2 regions of the Planococcus maritimus genome follow, and region 1 is predicted to be linked to the other one. Evidence: predicted binding sites of a transcription regulator. Region 1 holds the regulator's gene; the other holds the start of a gene.
The links. Region 1 encodes NrdR, which represses ribonucleotide reductase genes. Its sites were predicted from a motif close to AACACNATATATNGTGTT; they were not measured.
Positions count from the first base shown of each region.

Region 1 (8,222 bases):
GGGCGAAAAAAGTCATCTTGACTGCACCTGGTAAAAATGAAGACATCACAATTGTCATGGGTGTTAATGATGACAAATTGGATGTGGAAAAACATCACATCATCTCGAATGCCAGTTGTACAACCAATTGCTTGGCACCTGTCGCTAAAGTGCTGAATGATGCGTTCGGCATTGAAAATGGTTTGATGACAACTGTTCATGCGTACACGAATGACCAAAAAAACCTCGACAACCCGCACAAGGATCTGCGTCGCGCCCGTGCATGTGCACAATCGATTATCCCGACCTCAACGGGGGCTGCCAAAGCCTTATCTTTGGTTTTGCCTGAACTCGAAGGCAAATTACATGGTTTAGCGCTTCGTGTGCCGACACCTAACGTGTCCCTTGTGGACCTCGTGGTTGATGTCCAGCAGGATGTGACGATTGAAGACGTCAATCGTGCATTCACGGAAGCGTCAGAAGGCGCACTTTCGGGCATTCTTGATTTGACGATGGAACCGCTTGTATCGATCGACTTCAACACCAACCCGAGTTCTGCAATCGTCGATGGTTTGACGACCATTGTTATGGGAGACCGTAAAGTGAAAGTGCTTGCATGGTACGACAACGAATGGGGCTATTCTGCCCGCGTTGTCGACTTGATGAAAAAAGTAGCCAATTCTATGGCGGTCACTTCAAAATAATGCAAAAAGATTCCGCTTTTCTTCTTATTAGAAAAGCGGAATCTTTTTTTCATTATTACGAAAAAAAATGCCCGCTGGCGCATTTATTTATTGCAATTCGAAAACATTCATCATATACTATGAATCGTAGCCAAAAATGGCTGCCACTTCTCAATTTCTATTTACTTGAAGAGCAAGGAATTAGGAGCGTATATTATTATTCTTATGGCTGCTTAAAGGGTTAGGACCTCTCTGGACTAACTTTCCCCCGTGGTAGTCAACTTTGAATATTTTGCGCAAAAACAAAATGTTATCAAAGGGGGAAACGAACCATGGAAACTATGGGACGTCACGTAATCGCAGAACTTTGGCAGTGTGATTTTGACAAATTAAACGATATGGACTATATCGAAAAGACTTTTGTTGATGCAGCACTCAAATCAGGTGCGGAAATCCGCGAAGTCGCTTTTCATAAATTTGCACCACAGGGTGTCAGCGGCGTAGTCATCATTTCGGAATCACACCTGACTATCCACAGCTTCCCGGAACACGGATATGCAAGTGTAGATGTCTATACTTGTGGAGATCTCGATCCGACCATTGCAGCAGATTACATCGCGCAAGCTTTGAACTCAAAACAGAGCGAAGTAACGGAAGTGCCACGCGGCATGGGACCAGTCGGCGCCGGAGCGACAAAAGTATCACTGACGGTGTAATGGACCGCTAATAAGGCAAAACACAAGCAGAGGAGAAATTCCTCTGCTTTTTCTAATGTATAGAGAATATTTTTGTTATACTGTTACTACTAGAAAGAGAATTATCGGGGAGATGTCTACCATGAAATGTCCAGCTTGCCAGCATAACGGCACCCGCGTTGTAGATTCGCGGCCAATAGATGAAATGAAATCAATCCGTAGGCGCCGTGAATGCGAAGCGTGCGGTTACCGCTTCACCACATTTGAGAAAGTGGAGGAAATGCCGCTGATCGTTGTAAAGAAAGATGGCTCCCGTGAAGAGTTCAGCCGCGAAAAAGTATTGCGCGGTTTAATCCGTGCTTGTGAAAAACGCCCTGTCTCCCTCGATGTGCTTGAAGGCGTCGTTTTCGATATCGAAAAAGAACTTCGCCGGAGCGGCAACCCTGAAGTGAAATCAGAAGAAGTTGGAGAATTGGTCATGAACCGTTTAGCGGACATCGACGAAGTCGCCTATGTCCGCTTCGCTTCGGTCTATCGCCAGTTTAAAGACATCACAGTCTTCATCGACGAGCTGAAGGATCTGCTTGACCGCAATCCTGGCGACAAGGACAGCAAATAAGGCGGTGACGAAATGACGATATACAAAGAACTGCAGGCCGCTGACTTATACCGAATTCGCATGCCGTACCCGTTTTCCAATTATGACCGTCAATTGTTAACACTGCTCTATCAGCCAATGATCGGTTCGGAGGCAATCTCACTTTATTTGACGTTGTGGGCGGATGGAGAAATGCACACCGCCGATTCCACACATTACAATCTGATGAATACGCTTGGGAAACCAGCCAAGGTGATTTTTGAATCGCGTATTCAGCTTGAAGCTATCGGTTTGTTAAAAACTTACCGAAAAGACGGAGATGACCGCTCCTTTATTTATGAGCTATGCCCACCGCTCGATCCCAAAACTTTTTTTGCAGATCCGCTCCTGTCGATGTTCCTGTTCAGTAAAATAGGGGAATCTTCTTATCGCCGTGTTCGCGACCGATTTGTCATTCAAGCACCGATTGCCGAAGGATACGAAGAAGTATCTAGGACCTTCACGGATATTTTTCAACCCGTGCATGCAAAGTCTGGCTATCCTGCAGATCAAAAAGAGTTAGAGGCACGAACAGATGGGGAATACGAAATGGAGCAGGATTTCGATTTCGCACTGCTGCGCCAAGGCTTATCCGAACAACTCGTGCCAAAGCGTGTATTAACGCCTGGCATCCGTCATTTTATCGCCAAATTGTCTTTCCTTTATGGGTTCGGGCCCTTGGAAATGCAAAAAGTGGTGTTGTTGGCGATTGAAGATGACTACCGGATTGATGAGGACGGGCTGCGTAAAGCCGCTTCGGACTATTATAAAATGACCGTAACGACGACTGCACCGAAACTTGAGCCAATCAAAAAGGCAGAGCCAAAAGTGCAGGAGCAAAAGCTGGACTCGCAACAAGCGCCGATCAATAAAGAAGACGAATTGATTGCTTATTTGGAATCGGCATCGCCGCTCCAAGTGTTGCGCGATATTGCGAATGGCAAAGAGCCGCTGCCGGCCGATGTGCAATTGGCGAACCAGCTCGTGACACAGCATGGCATGGAGCCGGCTGTCGTCAATGTATTGCTTCAATACGTCTTATTGCGGACAGATATGAAACTGACAAAAGCGTATGTAGAAAAAATTGCATCGCATTGGCTCAGAAAAAATGTCACGACAGCTAAACAGGCGATGGAATTTGCACGCATCGAGCATACGCAGTACATGAAATGGAAAAACGAATCAGGCGCCACGCCTAAGAAATCGGCATCTTCCGGCCGGAAACCGATCCGCGAAGAAAAGCTGCCTGAATGGTTCAATAAGAAAGACGAAGTGGAAACGCCGTCTCAAGGAACATCAAGCGAACAACTCGAACAGGAAAAACAAAAATTGCTGGCGAAGCTTGCGTTGAAGAAAAGGAAGGGTGATTAGATGGAACCGATTCGTGAAACGATGAAGCGAGTGGTCAATGCGCCCTCATTTTCCGAGCGCTATGATGCGATGAAAAAAGAAGTGCTGGAACATCCAGGGGTCCTTAAATTCCTTAAAGAACACGAAGAGGAAATTGACGGCCCGACAGTGGAAAAAGGCATGGGCAAGCTTTACGAGTATATTGACCAGTCGCATGACTGCAATAAATGCCCTAATCTTGGTGGCTGCATCAATCATTTAAAAGGATTCGAACCAAACCTCGTATTGGAACGCGGCAATATTGGCATCTCGTACACCAAATGCCGCTTAAAAACTGCAGAAGACAACAAACGCCATGCATCCTCTTTGATCCACAGCATGTATATGCCAAAAGAAGTCATGGCGGCGCGAATTGAAAACTTTGAGCTGGACGACCGGCGTCTGCCTGCTTTCCGAGCAGTCGATGAATTTCTGGAAAAATCGACAGGCCCTGATTCGCTGCCGGAAAAAGGCTTATACCTGTACGGGAAATTCGGTACCGGAAAATCATATTTGCTAAGTGCTGTCGCGAATGAACTGGCGGAAATCAATGTCAAAACGGTTCTCGTATTCGTGCCGGAATTTATGCGCGAGATGAAGCAAGCAATCGGTGACCATACCTTGCAGGAGAAAATCGAATACGTTAAAAAAGCCGATGTGCTGATGCTTGATGACATCGGAGCTGAGGCAATGTCGAGCTGGACACGTGACGAAGTGCTTGGCACGATTCTGCATTATCGGATGGCGGAGAGATTGCCGACATTCATGAGCTCAAACTTCAGCTATTCAGAACTCGCGCACCATTTAACGTACTCACAGCGTGGCGAGAAAGAAGACTTGAAAGCAGCGCGCATCATGGAGCGTATCGAGACATTGACCGTCCCGGTAAAACTAGAAGGCGAAAACCGTCGCAACAAATAATAGAAACTATTGCCTTTTGATTTTTTTCATCGTATAGTAAGAAACATCAATATTGATTTACATGCATTGACAAGGACATGAGCCTTTTCGCGCGGCACACAGAGAGGGAAGACACGGCTGAAAGCTTCCCGGCACAGCGATTTGGTTTACCCCCTTCGAGCAGCGCCTGCGAACTCTAGTAGCAGGTGACGGTACCGGCCTGTTAGCCGATGCAGAGCTTCATTTCGCGCGCGAAAAACTTACGCGGAAGAGAAGAAGGGTGGAACCACGAACAGAGCTTCGTCCCTTTTGGGATGGGGCTTTTTGTGTGGAAAAAAAGAAAAGCGAAGGCAGCCGAAAGCAGAAGCTAAGCTAAGAACGCGACGTCCTGTCGCAACGCTTAGCTGACCCACATCCTGTGGGCCTCAGACAGGCTTAAGACGCATTGGCGAAGCGGCGCTTTATGCCGCACAGCCAGGGTGGCTTGAGATCCCGAGGAGCTAAGTGCTGAAGCTAGACACCAAGAAAACCGGAAGCGGCGAACCAGACCCTGTGGTTCGGCCCATCCACCCAAACCATTTAAAGGAGAGATTCACATGGCAGACATGATTCACTTAACATTCCCAGACGGCGCAGTAAAAGAGTTCGCCAAAGGAACATCCACTGAAGAAATTGCACAATCGATCAGCCCGGGTCTTCGCAAAAAAGCAGTAGCAGGAAAGCTTTCCGGCCAGTTGGTTGATTTGAAAGCTCCTCTTGAAGAAAACGGCGACATTGCAATCATCACACCAGAATCCGAGGAAGCGTTGGAAGTACTTCGCCACAGCTCTGCGCATTTGATGGCACAAGCAGTCAAGCGCCTGTATCCGGATGCCAAACTTGGTGTGGGGCCGGTTATTGAAAATGGCTTTTACTATGATATTGATACAGAGTCAGCCATCACAGCCGAAGACTTGCCAGTCATCGAAAAAGAAATGAAGAAAATCATCAACGAAAACTTGGACATTGTCCGTGTAGAAGTGTCCAGAAATGAAGCGCAGCAACGTTTTGAAGCAATCAGCGATCCTTATAAATTAGAGTTGCTTGAAGCGATTCCAGAAGATGAGCAAGTGTCGATCTACGAACAAGGCGAATTCTTCGACTTGTGCCGCGGCATACATGTCCCGTCCACTGGCAAACTGAAAGAATTTAAATTATTGAGTGTTGCTGGTGCATACTGGCGCGGCAATAGCGACAATAAAATGCTGCAGCGCATTTACGGCACTGCATTCTTCAAGAAAGAAGAATTGAAAGCACATCTTGACATGCTCGAGGAAGCGAAAGAGCGCGACCACCGTAAAATCGGCAAAGAACTCAATTTGTTCATGAACTCCCAAAAAGTTGGACAAGGCTTGCCGATGTGGCTGCCAAAAGGCGCAACAATCCGCCGCATCATCGAACGCTATATCGTCGATAAAGAAGAACGCATGGGCTATGACCATGTGTATACGCCAGTGATGGGCAGTGTCGAATTGTACAAGACAAGCGGCCACTGGGACCATTATCAGGAAAATATGTTCCCAGTTATGCAGATGGACAATGAAGATCTAGTCCTGCGCCCAATGAACTGCCCGCACCATATGATGATCTATAAACAAGGCATCCATTCTTATCGTCAATTGCCGATCCGCATCGCGGAACTGGGGCTTATGCATCGCTACGAGATGTCAGGTGCTTTGTCTGGACTTCAGCGCGTGCGCGGCATGACATTGAACGACGCTCACTTGTTTGTGCGCCCAGACCAAATCAAAGAAGAATTCAAACGCGTCGTCAATCTTGTTATCGAAGTTTATAAAGATTTCGATTTGAAGGATTATTCGTTCCGCGTGTCGTATCGCGACCCGGCCGATAAAGAGAAATATTACGATGATGATGCGATGTGGGACCGTGCACAATCGATGTTGAAAGAAGCGATGGACGAGCTTGGCCTTGATTACTTCGAAGCAGAAGGCGAAGCGGCGTTTTACGGACCGAAACTTGATGTCCAAGTAAAAACTGCGCTCGGCAAAGAAGAGACATTGTCGACTGTTCAACTTGATTTCTTGTTGCCGGAAAAATTCGATTTAACGTATATTGGCGAAGACGGCAAGCAGCATCGCCCGGTCGTCATTCACCGCGGCGTCGTCTCGACAATGGAACGTTTTGTCGCATTCTTGATAGAAGAATACAAAGGTGCATTCCCAACATGGCTCGCACCGGTCCAAGTGGAGATCATCCCGGTGTCGCTCGATGTCCACAGCGAATACGCAAAAGAGCTTCAAGAGAAAATGCAGCAGCATAAACTTCGCGTCGATATCGATGAGCGGGACGAAAAACTCGGCTACAAGATCCGCGAAGCGCAAATGCAGAAAGTTCCATATATGCTCGTTATTGGCGACAAGGAACTGGAAAGCGGATCCGTTAATGTCCGTAAATACGGCGAGCAGAACTCGGAGAGCATGCCATTTGAGGACTTCGTCAAACTCGTGCAATCCGAACTTCGCTAAAAGGCTTGACAGTAAAAAGACTGCGTGCTATTCTTATTTAGGTTATTGAATACTTATATGTGCAAGCAGGAGCGCCCGCTTCTCACCTGATCGACCGATTGTTGGCAGGTAGACACGATTTTGACTTTTACACGCTTAGCGTGCTGTCATATTACGGCGGGCGAACTCCTCGGGGTTCGCCCGCTTTTTGTTTGTACCTGTAAACCGGATCGACCGGTTCACACATTTAAGCTATTCGCGACACTACCCGGAGGTGGATCATTATTAGCAGAGACAACAATGTAAACGAAGGCATTCGTGCACGTGAATTACGAGTTATTGACCAAAATGGTGAACAGCTCGGTATTAAATCACGCAACGAGGCGCTCGAGATTGCAACCCGTGCCAACCTGGACCTAGTGCTTGTGGCTCCTCAAGCTAAGCCACCGGTCGCACGGATCATGGACCACGGCAAGTTCAAGTTTGAACAGCAGAAAAAAGAGCGCGAAATTCGTAAAAACCAAAAAATCATCAATGTGAAAGAGGTTCGTTTGAGCCCAGGCATCGATGATCACGACTTTAACACGAAGCTCCGCAATGCCATCAAATTCCTTGAAAAAGGCGACAAAGTGAAAGCTTCAATCCGTTTCAAAGGCCGTGCAATTACGCACAAAGAAATCGGACAACGCGTCCTTGAGCGCTTCGCAGAAGAGTGCAAGGAAGTCGCAACGATTGAACAGCGCCCGAAAATGGAAGGCCGCAGCATGTTCTTGATGCTGAACCCGGTTAACGAGAAGGAATAATAGCATAATTGTTTAGGAGGAACCCGAAATGCCGAAAATGAAAAGCCACAGTGGAGCGTCTAAACGCTTCAAGAAAACTGGAACTGGTAAAGTAAAACGCAACCGTTCCCACACAAGCCACTTGTTCGCAAACAAGTCTACTAAGCAAAAACGTAAGCTCCGTAAGGGCTCATTGGTTTCTGCAGGCGACTTGAAACGCATCAAATCATTGATCTACAACATGAAATAAGAACGAAAAGCGAAAACGGCCGGTTAGATTCGACAGGCATAAGACGAAGAGGCAAAGCAGCGCTTTTGCCGCACAGTCGCTTTGGCTTATGACCCCGAGAATCTAGGCGCTGCAGTCTAGACAACACCAACAACTACAAAAATCGAATTTTTCATATTCAAGCAGGAGGTAATTCAATATGCCACGCGTAAAAGGCGGAACAGTGACGCGCAAGCGTCGTAAAAGAGTATTAAAATTAGCTAAAGGTTATTACGGTTCTAAACACTTACTATTTAAAGTAGCGAACCAACAAGTCATGAAGTCAGGTAACTATGCTTACCGTGACCGTCGCAACAAAAAACGTGATTTCCGCAAATTGTGGATCACACGTATCAACGCAGCAGCTCGTTTGAATGATATTTCT
Region 1 is NZ_CP016538.2:1,316,477-1,324,698, forward strand. It holds gene BBI11_RS06630 (glyceraldehyde-3-phosphate dehydrogenase) at 1-683, shown strand, start outside; gene speD (adenosylmethionine decarboxylase) at 995-1,378, shown strand; gene nrdR (transcriptional regulator NrdR) at 1,500-1,976, shown strand; gene BBI11_RS06645 (replication initiation and membrane attachment family protein) at 1,989-3,365, shown strand; gene dnaI (primosomal protein DnaI) at 3,366-4,304, shown strand; gene thrS (threonine--tRNA ligase) at 4,880-6,808, shown strand; gene infC (translation initiation factor IF-3) at 7,069-7,590, shown strand; gene rpmI (50S ribosomal protein L35) at 7,619-7,819, shown strand; gene rplT (50S ribosomal protein L20) at 7,998-8,222, shown strand, end outside.

Region 2 (8,222 bases), 200 kb from region 1:
TGCAGCCCTAGATGGTATACATCTTTACCGAAACCGGCGATTTGGCCTATAGCTACCGGCGCGATATGGGATTCGTGGCGAAATGCTTCACGTGCATGGATATTGGAAATATGTACTTCAACGACCGGCACTTGAATCGACGCGATAGCATCGCGAATTGCGATGCTCGTATGCGTGTAAGCGCCGGCATTTAAGACAATGCCTGATACGCCATCGTCATCCGCACCGTGGATCCAGTCGATCAGTTCCCCTTCATGATTGGACTGCCGGCAAATCAACTCGAAGCCTTCGCTGTCTGCAAACGCGGCCAGTTCCTGCTCCAGCTCTTGCAAGGTGAAACTGCCATAGGCTTGTTTATCGCGCTTGCCGAGACGATTTAAATTGGGACCGTTTAATACTAGGACTCTCATGCCCTTGCACCCCCTCCTTGGCTATCCTTTTCCATTTTAGCATACGATCAATAAGCATCAAGTCGCAAGGCGGCAAGTACATAAACAAAAAAACGGAAGCCTATTTTGGCTTCCGCTTTTTTTTCAGGCTGTCGAGAAAGTAATAAAGTCGTATTTTCCGAAGCTTATCGCTCGCTTTCCGTGGGGCGGGAATCGAGCCTCCTCGGCTTGCTCCACTTTCGCTATGCTCAAGCCTCGCAAATGGATGAACTCAGTCAAGCTTCGCTCATTCATTCCCTGCGGGGTATCTCAAACCCGCTGGTCCCACCGGAGTCGAGCGACCGCTTCTCCAAATACTTAGAAAGCTTATTAATAGTTGGATATAGAAAAAGGTTTTCTTTTTCATAAATGAGAGCAAATTTTGGACTTCTTCAACACTCTGAAAAAGCGGAAGCCTATTTTGGCTTCCGCTTTTTTCACTGGAGAATATTACTCCGGCTATTTGAAGTTTTGTATTACAGGCCGCATTTCAATTGGGCCGCACAATTGGTGCAGGTATTGCATCCGCCCATTTCTTCGACGGTCCCTTTGCGGCAGACCGGGCACGTATCGCCAACTTCCGAACCGATCGTGACATTCGTTGAACGCAAGTCCTGAATCGTGTCGATCAAGACAACAGGGCGTTTGCCCGTATCTTCTTCGGTATGCTCTTCTTCAAAAGTATTATCTTCTGCCTTCAAGGTCAGTACCTGGGAATCACGGCTTCCATCGACATAGACCGTTCCGCCTTTGGCACCGCCTTTATAGAGTCGTTCATAGACACCTTCTACTTGTTCGACGGTATAGCCTTTCGGGGCATTGACCGTTTTCGAGATCGAGGAATCGATCCAGCGCTGGATGATGCATTGCACGTCGGCATGCGCTTCCGGCGCCAAGTCCATGGATGTAATGAACGCTTGCGGCAAGTTGTCTTCATCCGCGTCCGGGTTATTTTTCAAGTATTCACGAACAATGTCCGCTTTCACTTCAATGAATTTTCCGAGGCGGCCGCTGCGGTAATACGTGAAGGAATAGTACGGTTCAAGACCGGTCGAAACACCGACCATTGTGCCAGTCGAACCGGTTGGCGCAACTGTCAACAAGTGAGAGTTGCGAATCCCTTTATCAAGCACTGCTTGGCGGATTTCTTCTGGCATGCCTTGCATAAAGCCCGTTTCCGTAAAGGCGCGGCGCAATTTTTCCGTTTCAGCGTCTGTTTCACCAGTAAGGAATGGGAAGCTTCCTCGTTCTTCAGCAAGCTCTGTCGAGGCTTCGTACGCTGCGACAGCAATCGTCTTGAAGATTTCATCAACCAGCTCGTTGCCTTCTGGAGAACCGTATTCGCGGTCCGAGTAGATGAGCAAATCAGCAAGGCCCATAACACCAAGGCCAACACGGCGTTCGCCTAGTGCTTGGATCCGATTGTCTTCTAAGAAGTATGGTGTTGCGTCGATGACGTTATCCTGCATGCGAACGCCGACGCGAACCGTTTCTTTCAATGCTTCAAAATCGACTTGCTTCGTTTTTGGATCCGCAAAGCGCGCCAAGTTAACGGCTGCCAAGTTGCAGACAGAATAAGGAGCCAATGGTTGTTCGCCGCACGGGTTCGTTGCTACGACTTTTTGGCCGTATGCGGTGGCGTTTGTTTTTTCATTGGCGTTATCGATAAAGAAGATGCCAGGTTCTGCGGAGTAAGTTGCACATACATTGATCAAGTTCCAAAGCTCACGCGCTTTGATCACACGGTATGTGCGGACTTGATGACCGAGTTTTTCCCATTCGCGCACATCGCCAATTTTAGGCCATTCTTCGTTATAGACGGCCATCTCTTCTTTGGAATATGATTCGACTGCCGGGAAGCGCAACTCGAAATCTTCGTCTTTTTCGACCGCTTCCATGAAGTCTTTCGTTAAGGTGACGGAAATATTGGCGCCCGTCAAAAATTCTTCATTATGGACAGCATATGTGCCCCCGTCGCGCAATTTCGTTTCGGCATCGCGCATGATTTTTTCATTGAACCCGCCCATGCCTGGAATTGTTCTGTAGTTAAGCAAGCCTTGATACATCGCTTCTTCCTGCTCGGTCAAGGGCTTGAACTTCAATTTGTCATTTGCCAGGCGTTTGATCGTTTCGTCTTCTGTGTTTTCGATCAAATAGCGCAAGATGCGCGGATTCTGCATTTTGGAAATGATGAATTCAGCAATATCCGGATGCCAGTCAGCAAGCATGATCATCTGTGCCCCGCGGCGTGAACCGCCTTGTTCGACAAGATGCGTTAGTTTCGCAATGTCATCAAGCCAAGAAACGGAACCAGACGATTTGCCGTTGACTCCGCGAGCGAGCGTGTTGCGTGGGCGTAGTGTCGATCCATTCGTACCAACACCGCCCCCGCGGCTCATGATTTCCATGACTTGCTTGCGGTGGTCTGAGATGCCTTCGCGCGAATCGGCAACAAATGGCATGACGTAGCAGTTGAAATACGTAACGTCTGTATCTGCGCCTGCTCCGTAAAGCACACGGCCCGCAGGAACAAAGTTCAAGTTGACCAATTGCTCGTAAAATCTTGTGAACCATTCGCTTTGTTTCTCAGGCGTTTTCTCGACTGCCGAAAGCCCGGTGGCATTGCGTTTAGCGATTTGCTCATAAAATACTTCAAGCGGCTTTTCGATGACATCAATTGGCCGATTGACGATGCCTTGCTCGACTTCAGCCGGGTTGTCGATAGCGCTGCGGTAATCTTCTTCGATCCACACGCGCGCTTTGTTCGCCGCTTCGTCGATCGAGACAATGTAGCCGAGGCCACGTGCTGGAAATTTCGGGTCTTCTTTGACTGTTAAGACGACAAAATCACCCGGCTTTAATGTGCTTTTGCTAGTATCCTTGAAGGAATACCGGTCGATCATGACTAGGCGCGACACGCCTTTATGGGTTTGCTTCATATCTTTTGTTACCGCGTGGACTTGCGGGAACGATTCAATGTCTTTGTTCAGGGACTCGACGTTTAATGTATATTCGGATTGTGTGGCGGAAACCATTTGACAAATCCTCCTTTGTATTATATGGAGTTAACACTATATATAGTATTATTACAATTCCCATGATACTATATATTGAAACTCAGTCGCAATAACATTTTTCTGATGGAAAATGTCAGCGGCCGAACAAGCGAGTAACGGCAAGGTTTCGGCGTTTTGACTCTCGTTAAAATGAGACAAAAGACACGTATGTTCGCATAATGCAGCGCAAAAATCGATTGATTTTCCCGTTGCAGGCACTTGACAAGTGAAAGTGCCTGCAATGGCAAGCTTTCAGTGCACAAGCTTCACAAGATTGTCTCTGATTTGCCCAGATTACTGTAACATAGCCATTGAATATCCGTCACCTTATCTCTTATAATGAGAAAGTATAGAAAGGGGCAAGAACAGTGGAATTATTGTATATCACATTGGGTGTCGTCATTGCCATCCTCATATTTGCGGTCGTTTCCTTCCTGCGCATCCGCAAAGCGGTCACCGATTTGAACCAGGAAGAATTTATCCAAGGCTATCGTAAAGCGCAGCTTATCGATGTCCGGGAACCTAAAGATTTTGCAGCCGGCCACATTCTCGGGGCACGCAATATCCCGCAATCGCAATTGCGCCAGCGCTACAAGGAAATCCGCGCTGACAAACCGGTTTATCTGTACGATCAAAACGGAGCGAGGAGCGGACGTGTCGCGTTGTTCTTGAAGAAAAAAGGTTACGAGCAATTGTTTCAATTGCAAGGCGGCTTCAAGAAATGGACAGGCAAGATCAAATCTAAATAAGCAAAACCCCAGAAGCTCTGCTTCTGGGGTTTTTTTCGTCCTTATTCGTTGTCTGCCGTTTTTTGGTAACGAAGCACCGGCTTGCGTGCCGCTTTTGTTTCATCCAGTCTATTGATGACTGTTGTATGCGGTGCATTTTGGACAATTTCTGGATTTTCTTCTACTTCCCGCGCAATCTGAATCATCGCATCGATAAAGTCATCGAGCGTTTCTTTCGATTCCGTCTCGGTCGGCTCAATCATCATGCCTTCTTCCACATTGAGTGGGAAGTAAATCGTTGGCGGATGGTAGCCGAAGTCGAGCAAGCGTTTCGCCATATCGAGCGTTCTGACGCCGAGTTTCTTCTGGCGGCGGCCGCTCAAGACAAACTCATGCTTGCAATGGCGGTCATATGGCAAATCAAAATGAGGCGAAAGACGGCGCATCATGTAATTGGCGTTTAACACTGCGTATTCCGTCACTTTCTTCAAGCCGTCTGGTCCCATCGTGCGGATATAGGTATAGGCGCGGACATTGATGCCGAAGTTGCCATAGAATGGTTTGACGCGCCCAATTGATTCAGGACGGTCATAATCGAAAGTAAAACCTTCATCAGTCTTGATAAGGATCGGTTTTGGCAAGTACGGGATGAGGTCAGCATTCACGCCGACGGGCCCAGAACCTGGACCGCCACCGCCGTGAGGGCCAGTGAATGTTTTATGCAAGTTCAAGTGGACGACGTCAAAGCCCATATCGCCAGGGCGTGCTTTCGACATGACGGCGTTTAAGTTCGCCCCGTCGTAGTACAACTTGCCACCAACTTGATGAATAATTGACGCCATTTCGAGAATATCTTCCTCAAATAACCCGAGCGTATTCGGGTTAGTTAACATAAGTGCCGCCGTATCGTCGCCGACCACGCGTTTCAAGTCTTCCAAGTCGACCAGTCCGTGTTCATTTGACTTCACGGTCACGGTCTCGAAACCAGCAACTGTCGCAGAAGCCGGGTTGGTGCCGTGAGCGGAGTCTGGGACGATGACTTTCGTACGGTTGAAATCGCCATTTGCCTCATGGAATGCACGGATCATCATGAGACCCGTCCATTCCCCATGCGCGCCTGCAGCCGGTTGAAGCGTGACTTCGTCCATGCCGGTGATTTCCTTCAAGTGTTCCTGAAGGTCATACATCAATTCCATTGCCCCTTGAACAGTCGATTCTTCCTGTAATGGGTGGATATTTGCGAACCCGGAGAAGCGTGCAACGGATTCATTGATCTTCGGATTGTATTTCATCGTGCACGAGCCGAGCGGATAGAATCCAGAATCGACGCCATGGTTGCGTTTAGACAATGCCGTGTAATGGCGCATGATATCGAGTTCCGATACTTCCGGCAGTTCTGCAAACTCGTCGCGAACCAGTTCCTCGCCGAGCAATTCAGTCAAATCCACTTGCGGCACATCTAGTTCCGGCAAGCTATAGCCGACGCGCCCTTGTTTAGTCATTTCAAAAATGAGTGGCTGGTTGTCTTTATGCATGGGAAGCCTCCATTTCTCGCACGTATGCATCGATTACTTGTACAAACGCGTCGATTTCTTCTTTAGAACGCTGTTCAGTGACTGCAATCAGCATATGCCCTTGTAGTTCATCGTAGCTCAAGCCGAGGTCATAGCCGCCGATCATGCCTTTTTCAAACAAGGCTGCATTCAATTCCTTAACCGATGAACCAATCTTGACGGCAATTTCGTTAAAGTGAGCGCCAGCAAAAGCAATTTTAAGACCAGATTTCATCAGCTGCTGCTTCATATATTGCGTCTTGGCGATATTCTGCACCGCAATCTCTTTTGTGCCTTCCTTGCCAAGCGCGGTCATGGCGACAGAAGCCGCAAGGGCATTCAAAGCTTGGTTCGAGCAAATATTCGACGTCGCTTTATCGCGGCGGATATGCTGTTCACGCGCTTGCAAGGTCAACACGAAGCCACGTCTGCCTTCATCGTCTGTTGTTTCGCCGACAAGGCGTCCTGGAACTTTTCGCATCAATTTCTGTGTGACAGCGAAATAGCCGCAATGGGGGCCGCCAAACGCTTCAGGAATGCCAAATGGCTGGGCATCGCCTACCGTGATATCAGCACCGAATTTACCTGGAGGCGTAAGTGCACCAAGTGCCAACGGATTCGATGACACCGTGAACAAAGCGCCGGCTTCGTGGACAATTGGTTCGATTTCTTTCAAGTTCTCTACTTGGCCGAAAAAGTTTGGGTATTGGACCATGACGGTCGCCGTGTTTTCATCGACCATCTCTTTTAATGCATCGATGTCTGTGCGGCCGTCTTTCAACGGAATCTCCACCACATCGATTGATTGGCCGAGCGCATACGTCCGTACCACATCTCTTGACTCTGGATGGACGGCACGGGAGACAAGGATTTTCTTGCGGCGCGTTTGCCCGGCTGCCAGCATGCCGGCTTCCGCAAGTGCAGTGCCACCGTCATACATGGAAGAGTTTGCGATATCCATGCCGGTGATTTCAGCGATCATCGTCTGAAACTCGAAAATGGCTTGCAATTCCCCTTGAGAAATTTCCGGTTGGTACGGCGTATAGGCTGTGTAGAATTCAGAACGGGAAATGACGTGATCAACAATGATTGGCTTGTAATGATCGTAAACGCCTGCGCCTAGAAAAGAAGCGTAGCGTGCCGAATCTGCATTCTTGCCAGCAAGCTGTGCCAATTCTTTTGTCAAAGCCGATTCAGACTTGGCAGGCTTGATGTTGTATTCGCCTTTAAAACGTACTTTTTCAGGAATGTCTGAAAACAATTCGTCGATCGATTGGACGCCGATCGTCTCGAGCATGTCTTTTTCATCTTGGGAAGTCATTGGTAGATAGCGATGTTTCATCATGTGCAGTCCCCTTCTTTAGTCGGATTATTTAGAGCGTTTGTAAAATGGCGCTGCGACAATTTGTGCTTTCAGGCGCTTGTTGCGAATTTCCACTTCCACTTCCGTGCCGAGCTCGTTGTGCTCCACATCGAGCAAAGCCAACCCGATATTTTTCTTCAAGGTCGGTGACTGTGTGCCGGTAGTGACTTCGCCGATTTTGGCGTCATCTTTGTAAACAGCGTAGCCGTGGCGCGGGATTCCCTTATCAATCATTTCAATACCAACGGATTTACGCGGAACTCCAGCTTCTTTTTGGTCCACCAAAGCCTGTTTCCCGATAAAATCTGCATCTTTTTTCAGTTTGACCGCAAAACCGATTCCCGCTTCTAGTGGTGTAATGTCTTTAGACAACTCTTGCCCGTACAGCGCAAGACCCGCTTCAAAGCGCAGTGTATCGCGGGCGCCTAACCCTGCCGGTACGATACCTGTTGACTCACCTGCTTCAAGGATCCGATCCCACAAAATAGTAACAGCTTCAGGGCTTCCGTAAATTTCAAAACCATCTTCACCCGTATAGCCTGTGCGTGAGACCAATACTTCTTGGCCTGCCACTTCCACGCGCTCTTTAAAGCGGAACGGGCGGATGGACGATAACTCTTCTTCCGTTAATTGGCTTAACACATTTTCGGCAAGCGGCCCTTGGAGCGCGAGCAGGCCGAATCGCTCGGATGCATTGTCAAGTTCGACTTGGCCTTCAAGTTGCTCTTGCATCCAATTGAAATCCTTGTCGATGTTCGATGCATTGACTACCAGCAAGTAGCGATCATCGCCAAGTTTATAGGTAAGCAAATCGTCTATAGTACCTCCATCTTCGTAGCACATCGCCGTGTATTGCGCTTGGCCGTCTTGCAGCTTCGAAACGTCATTGGTTAGCAGTTTCTGCAAATAAGGTAGACTGTCTGGGCCCGATACAAAAATCTCGCCCATATGCGAGACATCAAACAATCCGGCTTTTGTCCGGACCGCTTCGTGCTCGTCTTTGATAGAAGAAAATTGCACCGGCAATTCCCATCCGCCGAAATCGATCGTTTTTCCGCCATAGCGGGCATACGAGTCAAACAAAGGTGTTCGCT
Region 2 is NZ_CP016538.2:1,517,674-1,525,895, reverse strand. It holds gene aroQ (type II 3-dehydroquinate dehydratase) at 1-410, opposite strand, end outside; gene BBI11_RS07660 (vitamin B12-dependent ribonucleotide reductase) at 905-3,463, opposite strand; gene BBI11_RS07655 (rhodanese-like domain-containing protein) at 3,853-4,233, shown strand; gene gcvPB (aminomethyl-transferring glycine dehydrogenase subunit GcvPB) at 4,275-5,747, opposite strand; gene gcvPA (aminomethyl-transferring glycine dehydrogenase subunit GcvPA) at 5,740-7,107, opposite strand; gene gcvT (glycine cleavage system aminomethyltransferase GcvT) at 7,135-8,222, opposite strand, start outside.
Region 2: the regulator NrdR is predicted to act here: its motif matches at 3,496-3,513, upstream of BBI11_RS07660 (vitamin B12-dependent ribonucleotide reductase).